DNA from 2 places in the Obesumbacterium proteus genome. Region 1 is predicted to be linked to the other one. Evidence: predicted binding sites of a transcription regulator. Region 1 holds the regulator's gene; the other holds the start of a gene.
What was found. Region 1 encodes Fur, which represses iron uptake genes when iron is present. Its sites were predicted from a motif close to ATAATAATGAGAACNACTATCAA; they were not measured.
Positions count from the first base shown of each region.

Region 2: DSM2777_RS22145 (TonB-dependent siderophore receptor) is a predicted target of Fur. The motif match lies at 3,195-3,217, and genes of this name have one in related genera.

Region 1 is NZ_CP014608.1:2,473,177-2,483,815, reverse strand. Features, by position in the region: gene pgm (phosphoglucomutase (alpha-D-glucose-1,6-bisphosphate-dependent)) at 1-1,061, opposite strand, end outside; gene seqA (replication initiation negative regulator SeqA) at 1,145-1,684, opposite strand; gene ybfF (esterase) at 1,963-2,733, shown strand; gene ybfE (LexA regulated protein) at 3,014-3,289, shown strand; gene fldA (flavodoxin FldA) at 3,411-3,938, shown strand; gene fur (ferric iron uptake transcriptional regulator) at 4,258-4,707, shown strand; gene DSM2777_RS11815 (beta-N-acetylhexosaminidase) at 4,978-7,650, opposite strand; gene chiQ (ChiQ/YbfN family lipoprotein) at 7,670-7,999, opposite strand; gene chiP (chitoporin ChiP) at 8,057-9,442, opposite strand; gene glnS (glutamine--tRNA ligase) at 10,000-10,639, opposite strand, start outside.
Region 2 is NZ_CP014608.1:4,734,496-4,745,134, forward strand. Features, by position in the region: gene DSM2777_RS22125 (DUF1435 family protein) at 1-22, opposite strand, end outside; gene DSM2777_RS22130 (GGDEF domain-containing protein) at 359-1,378, shown strand; gene fhuF (siderophore-iron reductase FhuF) at 1,694-2,485, shown strand; gene DSM2777_RS22140 (DUF805 domain-containing protein) at 2,619-2,993, shown strand; gene DSM2777_RS22145 (TonB-dependent siderophore receptor) at 3,330-5,504, shown strand; gene DSM2777_RS22150 (lysine N(6)-hydroxylase/L-ornithine N(5)-oxygenase family protein) at 5,679-7,019, shown strand; gene DSM2777_RS22155 (GNAT family N-acetyltransferase) at 7,016-7,618, shown strand; gene DSM2777_RS22160 (IucA/IucC family protein) at 7,615-9,450, shown strand; gene DSM2777_RS22165 (MFS transporter) at 9,628-10,639, shown strand, end outside.

The sequences.
Region 1 (10,639 bases):
GCGCTGGATACCAGCGTTTTACCTACGGCAACATCAGCGCCCCACTGAGGGCGATGCTGGAACAGATAATTGATAGCAACCGCTAAGTAGTGATTCGGATTCATCAGGCCTGAAGGCGTAACAATACCGTGGCGATCGTAGTCTGGGTCGTTAGCGAACGCTAAATCAAACTGATCGCGCAGCGCCAGCAAGCCCGCCATAGCGCTTTCCGATGAGCAGTCCATACGGATCACGCCATCGTGATCTAAATGCATGAAGCGGAATGACGGATCGACGTGATCGTTCACCAAGGTCAGATCAAGTTTGTAATGCTCACCAATTCGCTGCCAGTATTCGATGCCGGAACCGCCTAATGGATCGACGCCTAAATGCAGGCCTGAGCGCTGAATGGCTGGCATATCAACGATATCAACCAAACCTTCAATGTAAGGCTGCACCAGATCTTTGGCATGCACCAAGCCGCTTTTCCACGCTGCGTCGAGTGTTTGGCGCTTCACGCCCTGCAAGTTAAGGCTTAACAGTTCATTGGCGCGCTGCTCAATCACCTTGGTGAGGTCGGTATCTGCCGGTCCACCATTTGGCGGATTGTATTTGATACCACCGTCTTCAGGCGGGTTATGCGAAGGCGTAATGACGATACCGTCAGCCAATGCCGCATTCTTGTTGCTGTTGTGAGTCAGAATAGCGTGAGAAACCGCAGGTGTTGGCGTGAAACCGTTATCCTGCTGTACCACGACATCCACGCCGTTTGCCGTCAGAACTTCCAGCACGCTGATAAACGCAGGTTCAGATAAACCATGGGTATCTTTACCCACGATACACGGACCTTCGATGCCATTCGCTTTACGCACTTCAACAATTGCCTGCGCAATAGCTAAAATGTGCGCTTCGTTAAAGCTATGGCGCTGAGCGCTGCCACGGTGACCAGAAGTCCCGAATTTTACCGCATGCGACGTGTTACCCACTTCCGGCGTCAATACATAGTATTGAGAAACCAGTTGAGCCACGTTAATCAAATCGCTCTGCTGGGCAGGCTGCCCGGCACGGGGGTGATTTGCCATGGTCACTACTCCCTACGCTATTACGCTTATATGGTTGAGTGCCTAATCGCGCAGCTAATACTTGCGATTAGGCAGTTCTTGAATTAGATGGTCCCGCAAACTTTTTCAATCAGTTCGGCTGGGAACTGCATCGCCTGCATGATGTGTTCAATCATGCTGCGCTTGCGATCGGTGTTGGTGTTGGTGATCACCCAGTAAGGCGTGCCCGCAACATGTTTAGGCTTGGTATGCGTGCCGTTTTGCAGCAGCGTTTGCTGATCGCCTGCGAAATAGACACGCGTGCGGCCATGCAAGGATTCCGTTGCCGCAGCGAATCCTTGGTTATCAATAGAGTAAAGCGTTGAAAGTACCAGCATGAAGCGGTTTACCGCTTTGTTCTGCTCTGCATATTCATCAGACAGCAACAGCTCACGCATGGTACGAACGCGGTCTACCGGACGGGTAGACACCGGAGCAGCCACTGGCGCAGCGATGACGGCAGGCGTCACAGCCGGAGCAGCAGTCGCTTTATGTTCAGAGACTTTCAGCAGGCGGCGCAATATGTCAGAAGCACTCTCACCGATACTTTGCGTGTGGCTTGCAATGTAGCGGTACAGCTCCTCGTCGACTTCAATAGTTTTCATCATTATCCAATACAGGTTTACGACTTAATCAGCAGGATTATAAAGTCAAACGCCTCATGCGGATAGCGTAAACCCGATGCTCTGATCAATTCAGTGAGTTTTTTCCCAAACTTATGGAAAGAATACCCTTAATTTTTGCTGGATAACACTCGGTGACTAACAATCATGCTTAGTCGTGGTAACCTATTTGTTACAACATAAGATTCTTCGCACTCTCTCTTGCCGCATGTTTAGCGCATGGGTTCATGCGAATAGACGCAACGAATAGACTTAACGATATGAAACTCAACTACCGCGAACATATTCCGGCTCAACAAGCCCTGTTTCCACCGGCATTACTGATCCACGGCTTATTCGGCAGTTTGGATAATCTTGGCATATTAGGCCGAGATTTGCGCAACGATCGCCGTGTGATTCAGGTTGATATGCGCAATCACGGGCACTCACCGCGCTCAGAGCGCATGGATTATGCCGCGATGGCCGAGGATTTACTGGCGCTGATTGACGATCTTTCTTTGTCACAGTTGGATGTCATTGGGCACTCAATGGGTGGAAAAGCCGCCATGACGCTGGCCGCGCTTGCTCCCGAACGTATTCGTCGCCTTGCCTTGCTGGACATTGCGCCCGTTGATTATCAGGTTCGTCGTCACGATACGATTTTTGCTGCCATCAACGCGGTGACGGAGGCACAGGTGGCGCGCCGCCAAGAGGCCGCTGAAATCATGCGCGGCTATATCAACGAAGAAGGCGTGATACAGTTTTTGCTGAAGTCTTTTCAGGATGGCGAGTGGCTATTTAACGTGCCGGTGCTGTGGGATCAATACGAAAATATCGTCGGCTGGCAAGAAGTCACGCCTTACCAAGGCCCTGCGATGTTTATCAAAGGTGGCTCATCGCCCTATATTCAAGATATTCATCGCGCAGCCATTGCTCGCCAGTTTCCCCATGCCAGAGCTCACGTGATTGCCGGTACGGGCCACTGGCTGCATGCGGAAAAACCCGAGCTGGTGCTACGCACGCTGCATCGTTTTCTCGACAGCGATGAATAAGCCAAACCACTTAATTTGTCGTCTTCACGACCTAACTTAACCCAAACTTCAGCCTCACCGCCGCCTCACTGTAGAAAAAAACACCATTCATCAGTGAGGTAAGTAAGATTAAGGATTGTCGCGGCTGGGGGCGCTAGGGTATTATGGCGCGCTATTATTCTGGCAGGCAGTTTTGCTGTTCAAGGATAGTGCCGGTAAAGGGTGAATGGCCCTAGTATGTTAATCATGATCTGATTCGTTACGCAGATTCAAAATTCTCCTTGTAGTACCGCTACCTGATATGGCCAAAGAACAAACGGACCGCACGACTCTGGATCTGTTCGCAGATGAACGTCGTCCGGGTCGCCCGAAAACCAACCCGTTATCTCGGGATGAACAGCTAAGAATTAACAAACGCAACCAACTGCGCCGCGATAAAGTGAAAGGACTGCGTCGCGTCGAGCTAAAAATTAACGAAGAAGCGGTTGAAATGCTGAATCGTTTGGCTCAAGAACAAAACATTAGCCGCAGTGAATTGATTGAACAAATTTTACTCAATCAGATTTTAAAATCTTAACGCCACCAGCACACAATGACGACAAATCGATACGGTTTAAAGTGCTATAGTGCGTAAAGTACGTACTGGTCTTTCTCAAGATTCTAGTTTAATTATTTGATATAAAAGGTATAAACGCGACATGGCAATCGTAGGCATTTTCTTTGGCAGCGACACGGGCAACACGGAAAACATCGCTAAGATGATCCAAAAGCAACTCGGAAAAGACGTTGCTGAAGTTCATGACATTGCCAAAAGCAGCAAAGAAGACATCGAAGCATTCGATATTCTTCTGCTTGGCATCCCAACATGGTATTACGGCGAAGCTCAGTGTGACTGGGATGATTTCTTCCCTTCTCTGGAAGAGATCGACTTCAACGGTAAACTGGTTGCTCTGTTTGGCTGCGGCGACCAAGAAGACTATGCAGAGTACTTCTGCGACGCAATGGGCACCATCCGTGATTTGATCGAGCCACGCGGCGCGACCATCGTTGGTCACTGGCCAACTGCGGGTTACCATTTTGAAGCGTCTAAAGCGCTGGTTGATGACAAAACCTTCGTTGGTTTGGCTATTGACGAAGATCGCCAGCCTGAACTCACCGCAACGCGTGTTGATGCGTGGGTGAAACAAATCTCCGAAGAGATGAGCTTGGCTGAACTGGCTGGCTAACATGAAATTGAACCCGCTGACTGCATAAGCCAGCGGGTATTTCAGCGATTGGCGAAAGCAATTTGCAACATCTATGTAACTCATTTTTCTCGCTCTAGCCCCCGCCACCAGCAGAGTTACATATTTGTCAGTGTGTTACGTTTTATTTCCACCCTGTAGTTCCGTCCAAGTTGTTAACACACTGCGGTTTCCATTTACCGCCATCAGCTTTATAATGAATCTCAATTATATTTTCAGTTCGGTGACAATTAGGGCAACGCTGGCAGCAAATGCAGGCTATCCTAAACGTCTTCGAGCTAAGTAACGGGACAGAATCCGAATGACAGATAACAACACTCCTTTAAAGAAGGCTGGACTTAAAGTCACGCTTCCGCGTCTTAAGATTCTGGAAGTTCTGCAAGATCCAACTTGCCATCACGTCAGCGCAGAAGACCTGTATAAGAAGCTGATCGATATGGGTGAAGAAATCGGCTTAGCCACCGTTTACCGTGTACTGAACCAGTTCGACGAGGCTGGAATTGTGACTCGTCACAATTTTGAAGGCGGAAAATCTGTATTTGAACTGACCCAACAGCATCACCATGATCATCTGATCTGCTTAGACTGCGGTAAAGTGATCGAGTTTAGCGACGATTCCATCGAAAAACGTCAGCACGAAATTGCTAAAAAATATGGTATCCAGCTGACCAACCACAGCCTGTACCTGTATGGTCACTGCGCTGAGGGTGATTGCCGCGAAGACGAAAGTCTGCACGATGGCAGAGAGTAAAAACACGCGAGTGTAAATGAGGCGACCTGAGGGTCGCTTTTTTATTGCCTGAAATCCAAAGAATCCGTTTTCTCGGCAAAAAACAGACAAAAAAAAGCCCCTCAGGCAGGGGGCTAAGCAACTCACAACTAAATCACTCATATGGCTTCGGCAGATACCATAGCAACAATAATGATGATGAAACGGTATTAAGAACCACTGCATTAATACGTTATTGCGCTATTCCCTACCCCACCGGGGCAGGAAATACCGAACTTACCTATTTGGATATCACGCCTGTACCGGTTCTACGCGGCTATAGCGTTTACCATCTGGGCTCACTGAACGAATTTGAACGTCACCAGAAACGGTCGGTTGAGCTTTAGCATCATAACGCTGCCACTGCTTGCCGCCGTCTACGGAGTATTCAATCCCCAGCCCTGGCAGCGCAATGTTGGCTTCCAATTTCCCGCCCACGACTTTTGCCCCAGGAACCGGCAGGCGATATTCCACACCGGCTTTATCCATTTTCGCCAGCTCACGCTGCCCCATCAGGTTTGCAAAGCGCTGCCAATCGCTCAGCAGAGATTTTTTATCTACCAGATTGGTTTCACCGCCTTTATATTCGCGGCCCGCTTTGTAGTCCTGCTCCCAGCCCGCGCGATGCCATCCACGCTCCGCCACCGTCATAACGCGAGGATAGATTTTATACTCCATCATTTCGTCAGTGCGCGTAGTTTCACTCCACAGCTGCGCTGAGAGTCCATAAACGCCCGGCCATGGCTTATCGCTTTTCGCGGTAAAGAAATTGCCGTCACGGTCTACGGAAGTTTCCGCGTTCTGTGGCATGTTGTCTGGCGCGAAGCTGAAGATCTTACGCTCATCGTTAAAGCGAGTTCCCCAGTAGTAGCCATTTTCCTGTGGATTCACCTCATACGGGAAATCCATGTAGACGTAGTCTGGGTTAGAAACCGTTACTTCGTAGCCTTTGTTCGCCCAGTCGTTGACGGTATCAAAACCGCCCCAATAGAGCGTATCCCAGAAGTTGACGCCCACGCGCTTGGTGGCAAATGCCTTCGCATCTTTGGCATCTTTCAGACCATCCTGCCACGCCTGCATTTTTTCAATGCCGTGCTTATTGACGATCTGGCTAACTTCAATCGCAAAGTGGCTTGGGAGATGTTCCATATCTTCCACTTTGCCGCTCTTGATTAGGGTCTGACAAACCTGAGACTGCGCCCATGGTTTATCTTCTTTGCTTTGATCGATAATGCCTTTACCCGGCTCAATCTTGCCATTCTTATCCTGATAACCCGGCCCTAAGCGGATGTTTTTAGCTTCATCACCGCCGAAGTGCCACGTGGTTAACGGCTGCCCCGCCTCTTTGTGCATCTGCGCTACTTCGCCAATCACTTTATCGACAAAGCGCTTAGAAGAATCTAAGCATGGGTTCAAATAGCTCTTACGATCGTAGAACTGCACAGACGTGGTGTTTGACGTATCCGTTGGATCAACCAAACGGAATTCGTTAGCGCCCTTCTCGTCACCAGCGGCTTTCAGTTTGTCATAACGCGCTTCCATTGAAATCACAGCGGCACGCGCATGCGCAGGCATATCGATTTCAGGGATCACTTCAATCTGACGCGCCTGAGCATATTTCACGATATCGATATATTCGGCGCGGGTCAGATGGCCAGTGCCATTATTGTTAGCATCAGGCCCAGAACCTAGCTGTGGTAGCAGGCACTCTTTTTCGCTCAGGTCGTGACAGCGTTTTGAGCCCACATCGATAAGCTCTGGCAGACCGGGGATCTCAATACGCCAGCCTTCATCGTCGGTCAGATGGAAGTGGAATTTGTTCATCTTATACGCCGCCATCTGATCTAGCAGACGGTGTACCGCTTCTTTGGAATGGAAGTTACGCCCGATGTCCAAGAAAATGCCACGGTATTGGAAACGCGGCGCGTCTTTCGCATCTAAGGTTGCAATCTTCATGCTGCCATCGCTTGGCACCAGCGAAAGAATGGACTGTAAGCCGTAGAATACGCCAGCCTGATCGTAACCAATAACTTCTGCGCCCTTCGGCCCAATCATCAGCTCGTAAGCCCCTGGAACCGCTAAATCGCCTTTGAAGTTATTAACCGCAATCGCCGTTTTGATTGGGTAGCCTTTGGCATCGCTTTTCACACCTAACAAGGCGAAACGCTGCTGCGCGGCTTCTGCCGTGGCGTTGTTCAGAACGGTAAGATCCAGCGCGACGCCTTTGCTGAGGTCAACGTCCTGCTGATGGATTTTTACTTCCATCGGCGTTGGCATAATTTGGCCACGCAGGCTCTGCGCTGGCAGTTCTTTCACATCGGCGTTTTTGTCGAAGCGGGTTTCAGGCACCATCAGAACATTTTTGTCGTCTTTGGTACGCTTCCACAGATCGCCCGCAAACGGCGTCACAAACTGGCGCAAATCTTCCGTATCGGTGCTGGCAATCACTTTAGGCTTAGCATCCTGAGAAGTGACGTACCAACGCGGCATAATGTCACTTTCAAACAACTGCCAGTATTCACCAATCAGAGGAATTTCCACCGATTGACCGGCAGTAAACCCTTTAAATTTATCGGTAGGTTCAATTTTGTGTAGGTCACCGGTCACAAACGTAATTTTGAACTGTTCGCTTTTCACGTCTAGAACCTGACGTGGGTTATGGAAATAGATCGCCCAGTCGTTGCCTTTAATATCGCTATCGCTGGTTAACGTAATAACGGATTGATTACACGACGCCCAATCAGCACCCAGCGCGGCACAATCTACGCCATTCTCTGCCGCACGGTTATCGGTGACTTTCACGTTAACTTTTAGCTGACTCAGTTGGTCAACGATTTGCTGATCTGCCTGACTTGCTGCGGAAAATCCGAGCATGCCCAGTGCAGAAACGGCAACGGCCAACGTGTTTAATTTAAATTTGCTCATCCTAAAGCCCCATCCTTAATCAGTTATTGTTGCTGCGAATTTCCTGCCAAACTTTGCCACAGGCCTGCTGGTAGTTATCTCCAGCACCGGTTTTAGCCGCCTGAATACAGTTTTGGTAATCAAATACGCGCACGCTTTCCTTTTCGGCAAAGGCCTGATGCGTCTTACTTTGCTTCAACACGTCCAGCACTGATTGGCAGGCTGAGATTTTATCTGGGTTGCCTTCAGCGGTATTAATGCAGTTGCTGTAGGCTTGTTTTAATTTTGCATCTTCTTGAGGGGCAGTAGATTGCTGTACACAGGCACTTAGCCCAACAACGGCAGCGACAACCAATAGAATTTTTTTCATGTTTTTATCTCGTCAAAGTGACTCGGCATGTTTAGCTCAACATGCCGAGTCTTTGGCTTAGAAAATGGTGAACGGTGCGATAACGATGAACTTAACATCACGTTCGTCTTGGAACATGTTGCCGTAACCGCCGCCCCAGCTTGGGTTGTCTGAATGGTTGTCGTACTGAGTGAAGTGCAGTTTGAACAGCGTGCCTTTCGCACGGCCGTCCTGAATGGTGTACATCGCATCCAGACTGTAGGCGCTTTCTTTCACGCGCTGGCTTTGATCGTACTGAGGATCGGTGCTTGGTTTAGCATCCCATGCGTAGACATAAGAACCACCGATAGCGAAGCCAGGCATATCCCACTTGCTCAGGTCATACATCACGCCGCCGAAAATGGCTTTTTCGCCGTTGGCGTTAAAGTCAGAGCGGTTATCCCACCAAATATCCAAACGTCCGTTTGAAGAGGCGTAGGTTGGAGTCATACGCTGTAAGAAGTAACCCTGATTACCTTCAGCTTTGACGTAAGTACCTTCCAAGCGGAAGTCGAACTGTCCAACTTTGTAGCCCAGAGTCAGCGCCTGCAACCATGCGGTGCCGTCGTAAAGATCGTTCACGCCACCGTCATGTACGCGGTCACGCGTGCCATAGAATTGGTAGCTAGTTGTCATCGGATTACCCGCGACATCAAACTTGTAGGAGCCTTTAGCAAAGTATTGATCGACATAGCCTTCAGCCTGACCAAAGGCCGCTTCCAGTATGAAATCATTTTTGAAGTCATACTTGGCGCCTAATGAGTGCAGATAAGAAACGCCGGTTTTTTTGTCGTTTTGATAGAAACCGTCAACTTCGGTATGCCATGGTGCTTTATATTTGTCGGTCCACATGTAGGAGAAGCTCAGCGCACCCGCATCACCGTAGTCAAAGTTTGCACCGGCCTCAGCACCTTGATAGGTACCAGGCATAAAGCTCCAGTGTGGTGCCAGTAAAGTTTGGCCTGTTGGCTGAATGTAGCCAGCACGCGCCCAGACAGGGCCGTACTTAAATTTCGCAGCAGCTTTGTACAGGCTTATGCCACTCTTATCGCCCGAGTAGTCTTCGTCGTAGCCTTTGTTTTTCGAGGAGAAAGCAATTTCGTTTGGATGTCCGCTATCATGGTTCTCTGCCATTTCGATTGCGGTAAATGCGGCAACATCAATACCAAACATGTCGGCTGCATAGCCGGATGAGAAATCTAGGTTGGCGTTCCACGTGGAATGATTAAGGTTGGTTTCGTAGTTTCCAGTGGTGACATCTTTACGGTCACGCTCACGTTGCCAGTAGTAAACACCACCCGTCAGCGTTGAATCATCAACAAAACCTTCAGCCTTAGCTTCTGGCATTGCATAAAAACCACTACCCAACAACACCCCAGTTATGGCGAGCGTTAGCGCGTTGCGCTTCAAACGATGCGTAACCATAAAATCGATCCTCTTTGACTTTGAAAAACGCGACCCTCGACGTTCACCGGTCTAGGACGCAAAACCCCTAAAATGGGGAAAAGTTAATTCGTAGTAGAGTAAATAACTCAATTGCTCATCTACCGTCTTAGACTATTTTTCGCGACGCGAATTATCAAATGAAAAGTAAAACAATTGTGTCAATTCTTGACCGAGTGCACATATTTTAATGTTTTGTTACATGTGACACACTTTTGCTGTGAGCAACTAAAAATATCTTTTAAAAACAGCAATATATTTATAAATGCATTGTAAATTCAGAGGAAAATGCTTAGAAAACAAACGCTGATGGGATAACTATTTTTATATCGAGGTAAATCTCTGGCAATTAATTAATTCGTGAAACGAATATTCAGAGTGTGTTTATGCACTTCGAGAAATAACATCGTATTACTAAACTATTTACAATTAGGATTTAAAAACTGATGGGGAATGTTGGAGACAGGTATAAAAAAAGCCACTTACAGAATAGGTAAGCGGCTTTTTAATGACTGCAATTTAGCGAGGACTATCTCGGGTTATGCACCCACTTTTGCCCACGTATCACGCAGACCCACAGTGCGGTTAAACACTAAATGGTCTGGCGCGGAATAGCGGCAATCAGCGCAGAAGTAGCCTTCACGTTCGAACTGATAGGTGACTTCTGAAGTCGCTACAGCAAGACTTGGTTCAACAAAGCCTTTACGGATAACCAATGACTCAGGGTTGATCGTAGACAGGAAGTCTTCCGCTGCGCCTGGGTTGGCAACGCTGAACAAGCGATCGTACAGATGGAATTCAGCAGGTACTGCGTGGTTTGCAGATACCCAATGAATAACGCCTTTCACTTTACGACCATCAGCAGGATCTTTGCTCAACGTATCCGCATCGTAGGTGCAATAAATGGTAGTGATTTCACCGTCAGCGTCTTTCTCAACGCGCTCGGCTTTAATCACGTAGGCATTACGCAGACGAACTTCTTTGCCCAATACCAAACGCTTGTATTGTTTGTTGGCTTCTTCGCGGAAATCGGCACGATCGATATAGATTTCGTTGCTAAACGGCACTTCGCGTTTGCCCATTTCTGGCTTGTTTGGATGGTTTGGCATCGCCAGCATTTCTACGCTATCCGCAGACATGTTTTCAATAACCACTTTAACCGGATCCAGAACCGCCATC
Region 2 (10,639 bases), 2.3 Mb from region 1:
CAATCAGCATAATCCGCACCATAGATGATAATAATTCCCAATATCATATACCGAGTCATAAACCGTTTCACCCATGAATTATGTATGTGTAAAGGCATAAAAGAGGCAGCTGCCGTGAAGCCATTGTCCGATTTTTACTCAAAAAATGACGATATAACCCACATTGATTACAAGCGCATGACATCTTAGATCAAAGCTGTTAGTTTTATCGCCACATCAGACATCCCTAAGAAAATTCTTGTCTAACAGCTAACTTATCTATGCCATTTTTTATTTTTATTTGAGCGATATTGACAGTCACGAGCCTTATTTAATGAACGCAAAAAACTACGACGACCTATTAAATAGCAAAAGCCATATGACATTTCTGCTATTTATCCTGTTAAATGGAGCTACATCGTTTTATGCGCTGCTCAATCCATTACAGACAGACCCGCCATATACGCTTGCGGGAATTGGCGTTTTTGTCTTTTGCCTATTTTCAGCCTTCTCATTGATATGGCATCGCGACAAATATCTGCTGAAGCTCAACGTCGCGTCGCTATTGCTAGGATTGCTGTGGTCTTTTCATATAGCTGCTAAATATCAGCATGTTGATGCCAACAGCCATGAATTTTTATTGATCAATCTGTTCAGCATATTCTTTATTGCTGCCGTCACGCTTTCTGACAACTTATTAGCGTTCTGCCTTAATGCCGTTCCCGTCGCAATGACCGTTATTGTGCTGGAAGACTTCCACAATATGACGCGCATTTTATTCGTTCTAACATTACCGATCATCGCACTGTCATTGCACCACGCAATGACGCGGCGGCGTGAGGCATTTACACGTAGGTTGGTCACTCAACTAGAACAAGACAGAGCGCGCTTCAGCGATCTCAGCATGATTGACCCCCTTACCACGTTGCTTAACCGCCGTGGTCTTGAGTTTCAATTCCATCATATGGGCAGCGATTGCGACACTGAGCATAAACATTTTGTCGTCATGTTAGATATTGATTTCTTTAAACTCTATAACGATCACTACGGTCATCAATACGGCGATATAGCGCTAAAAAGCATTGCTCAAATTATCAAAGAAGCCGTTCGTACCAGAGATTTGGCTATTCGTTATGGTGGCGAGGAGTTTTTACTTATTTTACGTGATGCGTCTGAAAGCCTCGCAATACAAATATGCGAGCATATTCGTTTGCACGTAGAACAGTTGGCGTTAATCAATGAATACCAGCCAAATGGAAGCAACGTGGTAACAATTTCAGCGGGGCTTTCTGAGATGTACGGCAATAATTTGGAAAATGCCATAACGCGTGCCGATCAGGCGCTGTACATATCAAAGCAGAAAGGTCGTAATAGAGTTTTATTGCAAAAAGAAACCTAATTTCTTTTTATAATCTGCTAGATAGGAAAATATTTTCTATCTAGCTAAGCACAGCCTATCCGCGATCGGTAGATAGGTTGGTTAAAATATAAATTATTATAAAAAATATAGTCCCGCACCGTAACTCACCTTTCCTTACTTGCCTATCTTATGGCGTCCACGATGTTGATGTCATTCATCTAGCTTCGTCATCACTATCGATTTGCGATTTCACCCAATTGGACGCTATGACACATTTCGTTCAATCACCATCTTGCGATTGATAATAGTTATCAGTACTATTGCGTTTTGATACTTAATCTCTAGGGTGTTGTGGTGAAGATAACTGCGCTGACTGAGTTTGATGCCTACTTTCCAGCCGTCTTTCCTGCTTTTCCGCCAGAAGCGGAAGAGCTGACTGCGCTTTTTAGCCAACACTACCCTCATTTTCTCACCACGTTTCTGATTGATGAATCCGCTGCTAACCACGATTTATCCGCTATGCAGTGGTCAGCCGCAGAAACCTACGCCAAGCTCATGGCAAGCTATCAGCAAGAACACTACGCTGAATACCCCGACAAAACGCCGGAAGCCAAACCGTTAGAATCCCTGTGGGCGCAATGGTATTTTGGTTTATTGGTGCCCCCGATGATGCTGTTGCTGCTCCAGCAATCAGCGCCTCTCGACCCGCATATTCGGCAGTTCAAAGTTCGTTTTCATGAAAGCGGGCGCCCTGAGGCATTTATCTATTATCCGCAGTTAATGGCAGGAGATGCCCGTAACAGCACTCCGCTACAGCGTATGGTGTCCTTGGTTGAGCGTCATCTGATCCCAGCGGTAAACGCGATTGCCCGCCAAGGTGTTTTGAACGCCAAGCTGATGTGGAGCAATATTGGCTATGTGATGCATTGGTATTTAGGGGAATTACGCCCCTTGCTTGGCGATGCGCTTTTCTCACAGCTTGAACAAGCTCTCTTTTTCTCTGCCTCTTTCCCCGATGGCCAAGATAACCCACTCTATCGCACCGTACTAATGCGTAACGGCACTATCCAGCGCCGTACCTGCTGCCAACGCTATAAGCTGCCTAAGATGAAAGAGTGCGGTGATTGCCCGCTCACGCTGGGTTAGAAAGACGGAGTCAACTTAAAACATTCTTATCTATTACTACTAAATCAAGTAATAGCTTTCTTGATCGGCGTCAGAAGAACTCCCCCTCCATTACGTATCCTTGTGCGACTTAAAAACAAAGGATATGTTTTCAATGAATTGGTATATCAAGGCATTAAAAGATTACGCTAACTTTAATGGTCGGGCCCGCCGCAAAGAATATTGGATGTTTGGCCTTATCAACGGCATCGTGTGCGGGATCATATTTGCACTAGCACTCATATCAGGCAGCGCTATCATAAACGTTATCCTGATCTTGTATGTACTTGCGGTTGTCATCCCTAGTATGGCGCTCACAGCCAGAAGATTGCATGACACTGAGCATTCTGGCTGGTTTTACTTTGTTAGCTTCATTCCTTTAGTTGGACCAATCATTCTACTGATCTATCTCTGCAAAGCAGGAACCACGGGCGCGAACCGTTATGGCGCAGACCCAAAAGCTGAGCAACCTGCTGGCATCATTCAATAAGATCGCATCACCACTAACCCACCCATCGGTGGGTTAGACTGCCTTATATATAAATAGAATTAATACCTCATCTGTTAATAACCATTACTCGATTAATTTCATTGAGTTATTTATGGTTATTCTTCAACATTCCTTATTAATTCGTGATGAAGATCACAAAGAAAAATAGTTTTCCCTCATCAGCTCGAAGAAAAGCTACCAAAGCTAACGAGAATAATTATCATTCTGTATCGCATTTGATAAAGCGATGTCATTGACTGGTTAACATCCGGCGATGACCAGATTGCTCACAATTAATTATTAGATCTTCGTGCTTTTTCAAGCAGGGATAATTAGATGAAATACAAAGCGTTTATTAACTCTTCGCTGAAAGCGGCATTGCCAATCGGTTGTTTGGTATTCCCTTTGAGCGCCTTTGCGGATACAGCAACTGATGCCGCAGCACCAAACAATGAAGACAAAATCGTTGTCAGCGCCAAATCCAGTCTCCCACCTCTGGGAAGCTACGAAAACACCGGCACCAAATCCGATCTGACCGCGCAGGATACTCCGCAAACCATCAACACCGTTGAAGGCCAAGAGCTTGATGAGCGCGGTATCAGCTCACTGAACGAAGCTTTGCGCTACGTATCGGGCGTAACCACTGAAAACCGTGGTGGCGCGATCACTCGTTTTGATGAATTCACCATTCGCGGATTCAAAAACAGCGAAAACTATCTCGACGGCCTACAACTGCCTTACAACGAATGGAACATTCAAGGCCAAGTTGATACCTACATGCTCGATCGTATCGAAGTTATGAAAGGCCCCGCATCAGTTTTATACGGTAACGCCTCACCCGGCGGTATCGTCAACATGATCAGTAAGAAACCACAGAAAAACCAAAATACCGATGTAGAATTCGATACCGGCAGTGATAATCGTCGCGAAGGGAAAATCGACTCTACCGGTCAAATTGGCGACAGCGACGTTAGCTACCGCTTTGTGGGCTTAGCCGGTGCCGTTGATGGGCAAGCCGAAGGTTCCAAAAATGAACGCTATCTGTTAGCCCCTTCTCTACGTTGGGATATCGACGATAACAATAGCCTGTTGGTACAAGCTTTCTTCCAAAACGATCCTAATGCCGGCGTTTATACCTCTCTGCCAGGCGAAGGCACCTTCAAGTATTCTCCTTACGGCAAACTGCCAACTGACGTTTATCTGGGCGATCACAATTGGGAAGCCTATAAGCGTAAACAAGAGTCTGTCGGCTACCAGTTCGATCACCGCTTCAGCGATGAGTGGTCTTTCACGCAGAAAGCCCGCTTTATGCACATTACGGCCTATCAGGAAAACACCTACAGCACCGGTCTTGCTGATGATGGCCGCACTCTCGGTCGTCGTATGTACATGACCGATGAGAGCATGGACTCCTTCAACATTGATAACCAGATTGCCGGTAAATTTGATACCGCGTTCCTGCGCCACAATGTATTGCTGGGCTTCGATTACCAGTGGCAGAACAACAAAACCGAGTATCAGGATGCCGCTGCGCCAAGCATCGATATCTTCGATCGCAATAACAATGAGATTAACCGCGGCAATATTGCTTGGGATCCGTCACTCGCCACCAACGTGCGCTATTCAATGCACCAGAACGGCTACTACTGGCAGGACTCTATCGATCTCGACAAGCTGACCATCTTGGCCGGTGGTCGCTATGACCAATACGAGAAGCGCACCTACGGCCTGCAATACGGCGCTAATACAGATGAAACCTTCTCTCAAAGCAAATACACCCAGCGCTATGGCGCGATGTATCACTTTGAAAACGGGATCTCCCCGTATGTTGCTTACTCCGAGGGCTTTGAGCCTTTAGCCGGACGTAACAAAAGTGGTGGCTCTTACAAACCAGAAACCAGCAAGATGTGGGAGGGTGGGGTGAAATTTGCCACACCAAGCCAGAACACCATCTTCACGGCCGCTGTGTTTGATATCAAAAAAGAGAACGCGCTGACGTCTAACCCGAACGGCGTTGATCCCTACGAGAAGTATCAAAGTGGCGAAATCGAGTCGAAAGGCTATGAGTTTGAACTGCGCACTTCCCCGCTGGAAAACCTGCTGTTGACGGCGAACTACGCTTATACCGACGTGAAAATTACCGAAGATGCTAACAAGGCATTGATTGGCAATCGTCCGGTACAAACGGCTAAAGACAACGCTAGCGCATGGGCTAACTACACCATTGACGATACTTTCCTGCGCGGACTCACCGTTGGTGCGGGTATCCGTTACATCGGTCGTATGGAAGCTAACCAGAGCAATACTGAACAATTGCCAGCCGTTACGCTGTATGACATGGCAGCGTCATATGAGTTAGGTAACCTAACGCCTGCGCTGGATAACGCCACGCTGAAAATGGCGGTGAATAACATCACTGACAAACGCTACGTCGCAAGCTGCTACGACAGCAATAACTGCTGGTTCGGTGCAGAGCGCTCCGTGGTCGTGGGTGTGAAATATTCCTTCTAAGTACATCTAAAAATAGGGATGCCGAGCATTTCGGCATCCCTGAATAAAAATACCTTTTAAATTAATTCATTGGCGATTTAGCGCCAGATTCACAACCCGTATCCGCAATCTAGAAATTTGGATAAATGCTGAGCATCGAATTTGTACTCCTCGTAATAATCTAAGGTAAGATCTATGACCCAGTTCTCCTTATCCTCTCAGCAGCAGGCTGCCAAACAACCTTATGATTTTATCGCCATTGGTATTGGGCCGTTTAATCTTGGATTGGCATGTCTCACGCAGCCGCTGTCGCAGGTAAACGCGCTATTTCTCGACCAAAACTCAGGCTTTGACTGGCACCCTGGCATGATGCTGGAAAGTGCTCATCTGCAAACGCCGTTTATGGCCGATCTGGTGACGCTGGCAGATCCAACGCACCCACTGAGTTTCCTGAACTACATCAAACAGCAGGGACGTCTGTACTCGTTTTATATCCGCGAAAGCTTCTTTTTGATGCGCAAAGAGTACAACCAGTATTGCCGCTGGGCGACAGAGCGCCTAAGCAACCTACGATTCAATACCAAAGTTGAGCGCGTGGAGTTCGATCAGGATAGCCGCTGCTATCAGGTGCATTGCAGCGATACGCGCAACGGTCAGAAGTTAACGTTTGAAACGCGCCATCTGGTTCTTGGCACCGGCCCTTCGCCGGTTATCCCTGAGTGCTGCCAGCCCTTTGCCGAACGTATGGTGCATTCCGGCCAGTATTTGCATCACAAGGAAGAGCTCCAAACCCGCCGCTCCATAACGGTGGTCGGCAGTGGACAGAGTGCGGCAGAAATTTATTACGATCTCCTCTCAGATATTGATAAGTATGGCTATCAGCTAAACTGGGTCACTCGCGCACCGCGCTTCTTCCCGCTGGAATACACCAAGCTAACGCTGGAAATGACATCGCCGGAGTATGTGGACTACTTCCACCAGTTGCCCGCAGAAAAGCGTGACCAGCTTAATATGCAAAGCCAGCAGCTTTACAAGGGCATCAACAGCAGCCTGATTAACGACATTTTTGATCTGCTATACATCAAACGCTTGGACGGTCATGTGAATACCCGCTTGTTCACCAATACCGCCCTGACCGGCGTACAAAATACCGCTAACCATAAAACCTTGAATCTGGCGCTGCATCAGCATGAACAGGATCAACACTTCGCTATCGACAGCGAGGCTGTGATCCTGTGCACCGGATATCGCCATCAGCCGCCTGCATTTTTACAACCGATCCATGATCGAATCGCGTGGGATGAAAAAGGCCGTTACGACGTTGCCCGCAACTACTCGATCGATACACAGCACCAAGAGATCTTCGTGCAGAACGCTGAGCTGCATACACACGGTTTCGTCACTCCCGATCTTGGTATGGCCTGCTACCGCAACTCATGGATCCTGCGTGAAATCACCGGAACCGAACACTACCCAATTGAAGAACAAATTGCGTTCCAACAGTTTGCCGCCCCGCAAACCGGAGATTTGTTATGAGTTATATATTTAAGCATCAGGTGGAAAACGTGGGCGATTTTGCCCTACGTCCGCTGGATGCGGTTCAAGATGCCGAGCTGCTGCATAGCTGGGTTAGCCAACCCTATGCCCGCTATTGGGGAATGATGGATCAAAGCGTTGAGCAGGTACGGGATTTCTATCTCGATCTGCTTAAACATCATCCCGACGGCGCATTCATCGGCGTGTATCAAGGGAAACCAACGTTTCTATTGGAACGCTATCAGGCGATCCACGATCCGGTCGGCCAATGTTATCCGGCACAAAACAGCGATTATGGTATGCACATTTTGGTCGCGCCAGCGGATAAACCGGTCAGCGGTTTCACCTGGGCTGTGTTCCAAACCATCGTGGCGTTCATGTTTAGCGATGAGCGCGTCGCTCGTATTGTGGTCGAGCCCGATGTGCGTAATGAGAAAATCCATCGTCTGAACAAACGTGCAGGCTTCGTCTATCAACATCAAATCGAACTCGCAAACAAAACCGCATGGCTAGCGTTCTGCGATCGCGAGCAGCACGCCGCTGCGCTGCGCCATGATGCACAATTCCATTCTGTTTCCCGTCAGGAGACCCACGCATGACCGCTCATACTCAGTTTTCTCATTTGCCTGTGGCAGAACAAAACCGTCACGTTATCGCTCACCTGACCCCCGAACTGTGGAGTAAAGCCAACCGCCTACACGTCCGCAAGGCGATTGCCGAATTTGCGCATGAGCGTCTATTTACGCCTGAATGCGTTAGCCAGTCAACGTCAGCCGATGAAATGGCCGATTACCAACTGGCAGCGCCACAGGACGAGGTGATCTATCACTTCCGCGCTCGTCGCCTAGCCTTGGAACACTGGGCCATTGATGCTGACTCTATTCAAAAAACGCAAAATGGCGTTGAGCAAGAGCTGGACTCGCTGCGCTTTATCATTGAATTCAAAGACGTGTTGGGTATTCCACAGGAGATGCTGCCTACCTATATGGAAGAAATCACCAGCACTTTATACAGCAGCGCTTTCAAGCATCTGCGCGAAGGGGTTTTGATTGAGCATCTGCTCGACGCTGATTTCCAAACGCTAGAAGGCGCCATGATGGAAGGCCACCCCGCGTTTGTCGCAAACAACGGACGCATTGGTTTTGATGCATTTGATTATCAGGCCTATGCACCGGAAGCCGCAGCGCCAATCAACTTTGTTTGGCTTGCGGCACACAAAAGCAAAGCGCATTTCGCCAGCATCGATGAGCTCAGTTACCAACAGTTGCTGGCAGAAGAGCTCACGCCAAGCATCGTTGAAGATTTCACTCAGCAATTGATCGCTCAGGATCTTGATCCGAATAACTACATCTTTATGCCCGTGCATCCGTGGCAATGGCAAAATAAGCTAACAGGGATCTTTGCCCCCGATATCGCCAAGCGTGAGCTGGTTTATCTGGGCATTGGCGAAGATAACTATCAGGCTCAACAGTCCATCCGCACCTTTTTCAATACCAGTCATCCACGCAAGCGCTATGTAAAGACTGCGCTATCGATCCTCAATATGGGCTTTATGCGCGGCCTGTCTCCGTACTATATGGCGACAACGCCGGGCATCAACGAATGGCTGGCCGAACTTATCGAAAACGACAGCTGCCTGCGTGATTATGGTTTCCGTATGCTGCGCGAAGTGGCGACCATCGGCTATCGTAATCACTATTATGAAAGCGCGGTGAGCGGCGATACACCATACAAAAAAATGATGGCTGCGCTATGGCGCGAAAGCCCGCTGGCGCTGATTCAGTCAAACCAGCGTGTTATGACGATGGCGGCGCTATTGCATCAGGATCGCGATGGCAATGCGTTGCTGCCAGCCATGATTCAGGCTTCTGGCTTAGAAACCGGTGAATGGTTGAAGCGCTATCTGCAAAGCTATCTCAGCCCGCTGCTGCACTGCTTGTACACCTACGATCTGGCCTTTATGCCACACGGTGAAAACCTGATCCTCGTGCTGGAAAACCATACCCCGGTACATGTCTTCATGAAAGATATCGCCGAAGAGATCGTGGTGATGGATCCCGATGCTGATCTACCTGAGAAGGCCAAGCGCGTTGCGGTATTCGTACCCGATGAGCTTAAAATCCTGTCGATCTTTACCGATGTGTTCGACGGTTTCTTCCGCTTTATGGCTGCAATTCTGCATGAGCAGGGAAATTACCCGCAGGAGAAATTCTGGCAGCGCGTGACCGAATGCGTGACGGATTACCAACAGGCGCATCCTGAGCTGGCCGAACGTTTCGAGCGCTACGACATGTTTAGCCCGGCCTTCACACATTCTTGTTTGAATCGCCTCCAGCTGGCTAACAATCGCCAGATGATCAACCTCAGCGATCCATCACAAAATCTGAAATTTGCGGGCCAGTTGGATAACCCATTGGTGACTTTTAAATAACGCTCAACGCGACTGGCGCTGACACAAAAAGATAGACGGGTTTACCGCAGGGTACGGTTATACAACGCATCCAACGTTCCCCCGAAAATCAGAATTGAACGACTATAGCCCCTGCCATTTCTTTTTCACTGGGAATGCAGGGGCAAACTCTTTACATAAACCGAGTAATCACCCGACATGTCATCCTATATTGCTGCTTCTAAGCTAACTCGCCGTGCCGTGCTGTTTCCTCTCGCGCTGGTGTTGTTTGAGTTCGCGACCTACATCGCCCACGACATGATCCAACCGGGCATGATCCATGTGGTGCGTGATTTCAATGCAGACGTGAGCTGGGTTCCAACCTCATTAACCGCGTATTTGTTCGGTGGCATGATGCTGCAATGGTTGCTTGGGCCGCTATCTGACCGCGTTGGTCGCCGACCAGTGATGCTGACCGGCGTGATGCTGTTTGTCGCCGCCTGTATCGCTACGCTATTCACCAACAGCATTGAACAATTTATTCTGATGCGTTTTATCCAAGGCATCAGCCTCTGTTTTATCGGCGCCGTGGGATACGCCGCCGTGCAGGAAGCCTTCGACCAAACACTCAGCATCAAGCTTATGGCATTAATGGCCAACGTTGCCTTGATAGCGCCATTAATTGGCCCTCTGGCCGGAGCAGCATTTATTCAGTTTGCACCGTGGAAAAGTATGTTTGCCGTATTTGCCCTAGTGGCATTTATTGCATGGCTCGGTCTATGGAAAGGGATGCCAGAAACCGCGCAGTCACAGGGCGAAAAATTACGCTTAACCTCCCTGCTGGCAGATTATCGACAGGTATTTGGCAATCTGCGTTTCGTCTGTGGCGCGGCATCAATCGGTTTTTCGGCCCTGCCGCTGTTGGCGTGGGTCGCGATTTCACCGGTAATACTGATTGACGGTGAAGGGCTAACGCCTGTGGCGTATGGCTGGTTGCAGGTGCCTATTTTTGTTGCCCTTATCATGGGCAATTTAGTGCTGGCACGCATCGCAGGAAAGATGTCGATTGAAAAACCGCTGTGGCTCGGTGCACCGCCAATCATTGCCGGTCTGGCACTGGCCACCTTTGGCACGCTGTTTACCCCACATGCTTACCTGTGGACCATTGCCGGTTTAAGCCTTTACGCCTTCGGCACAGGATTGATTAACGCAGGATTATATCGCCTCACAC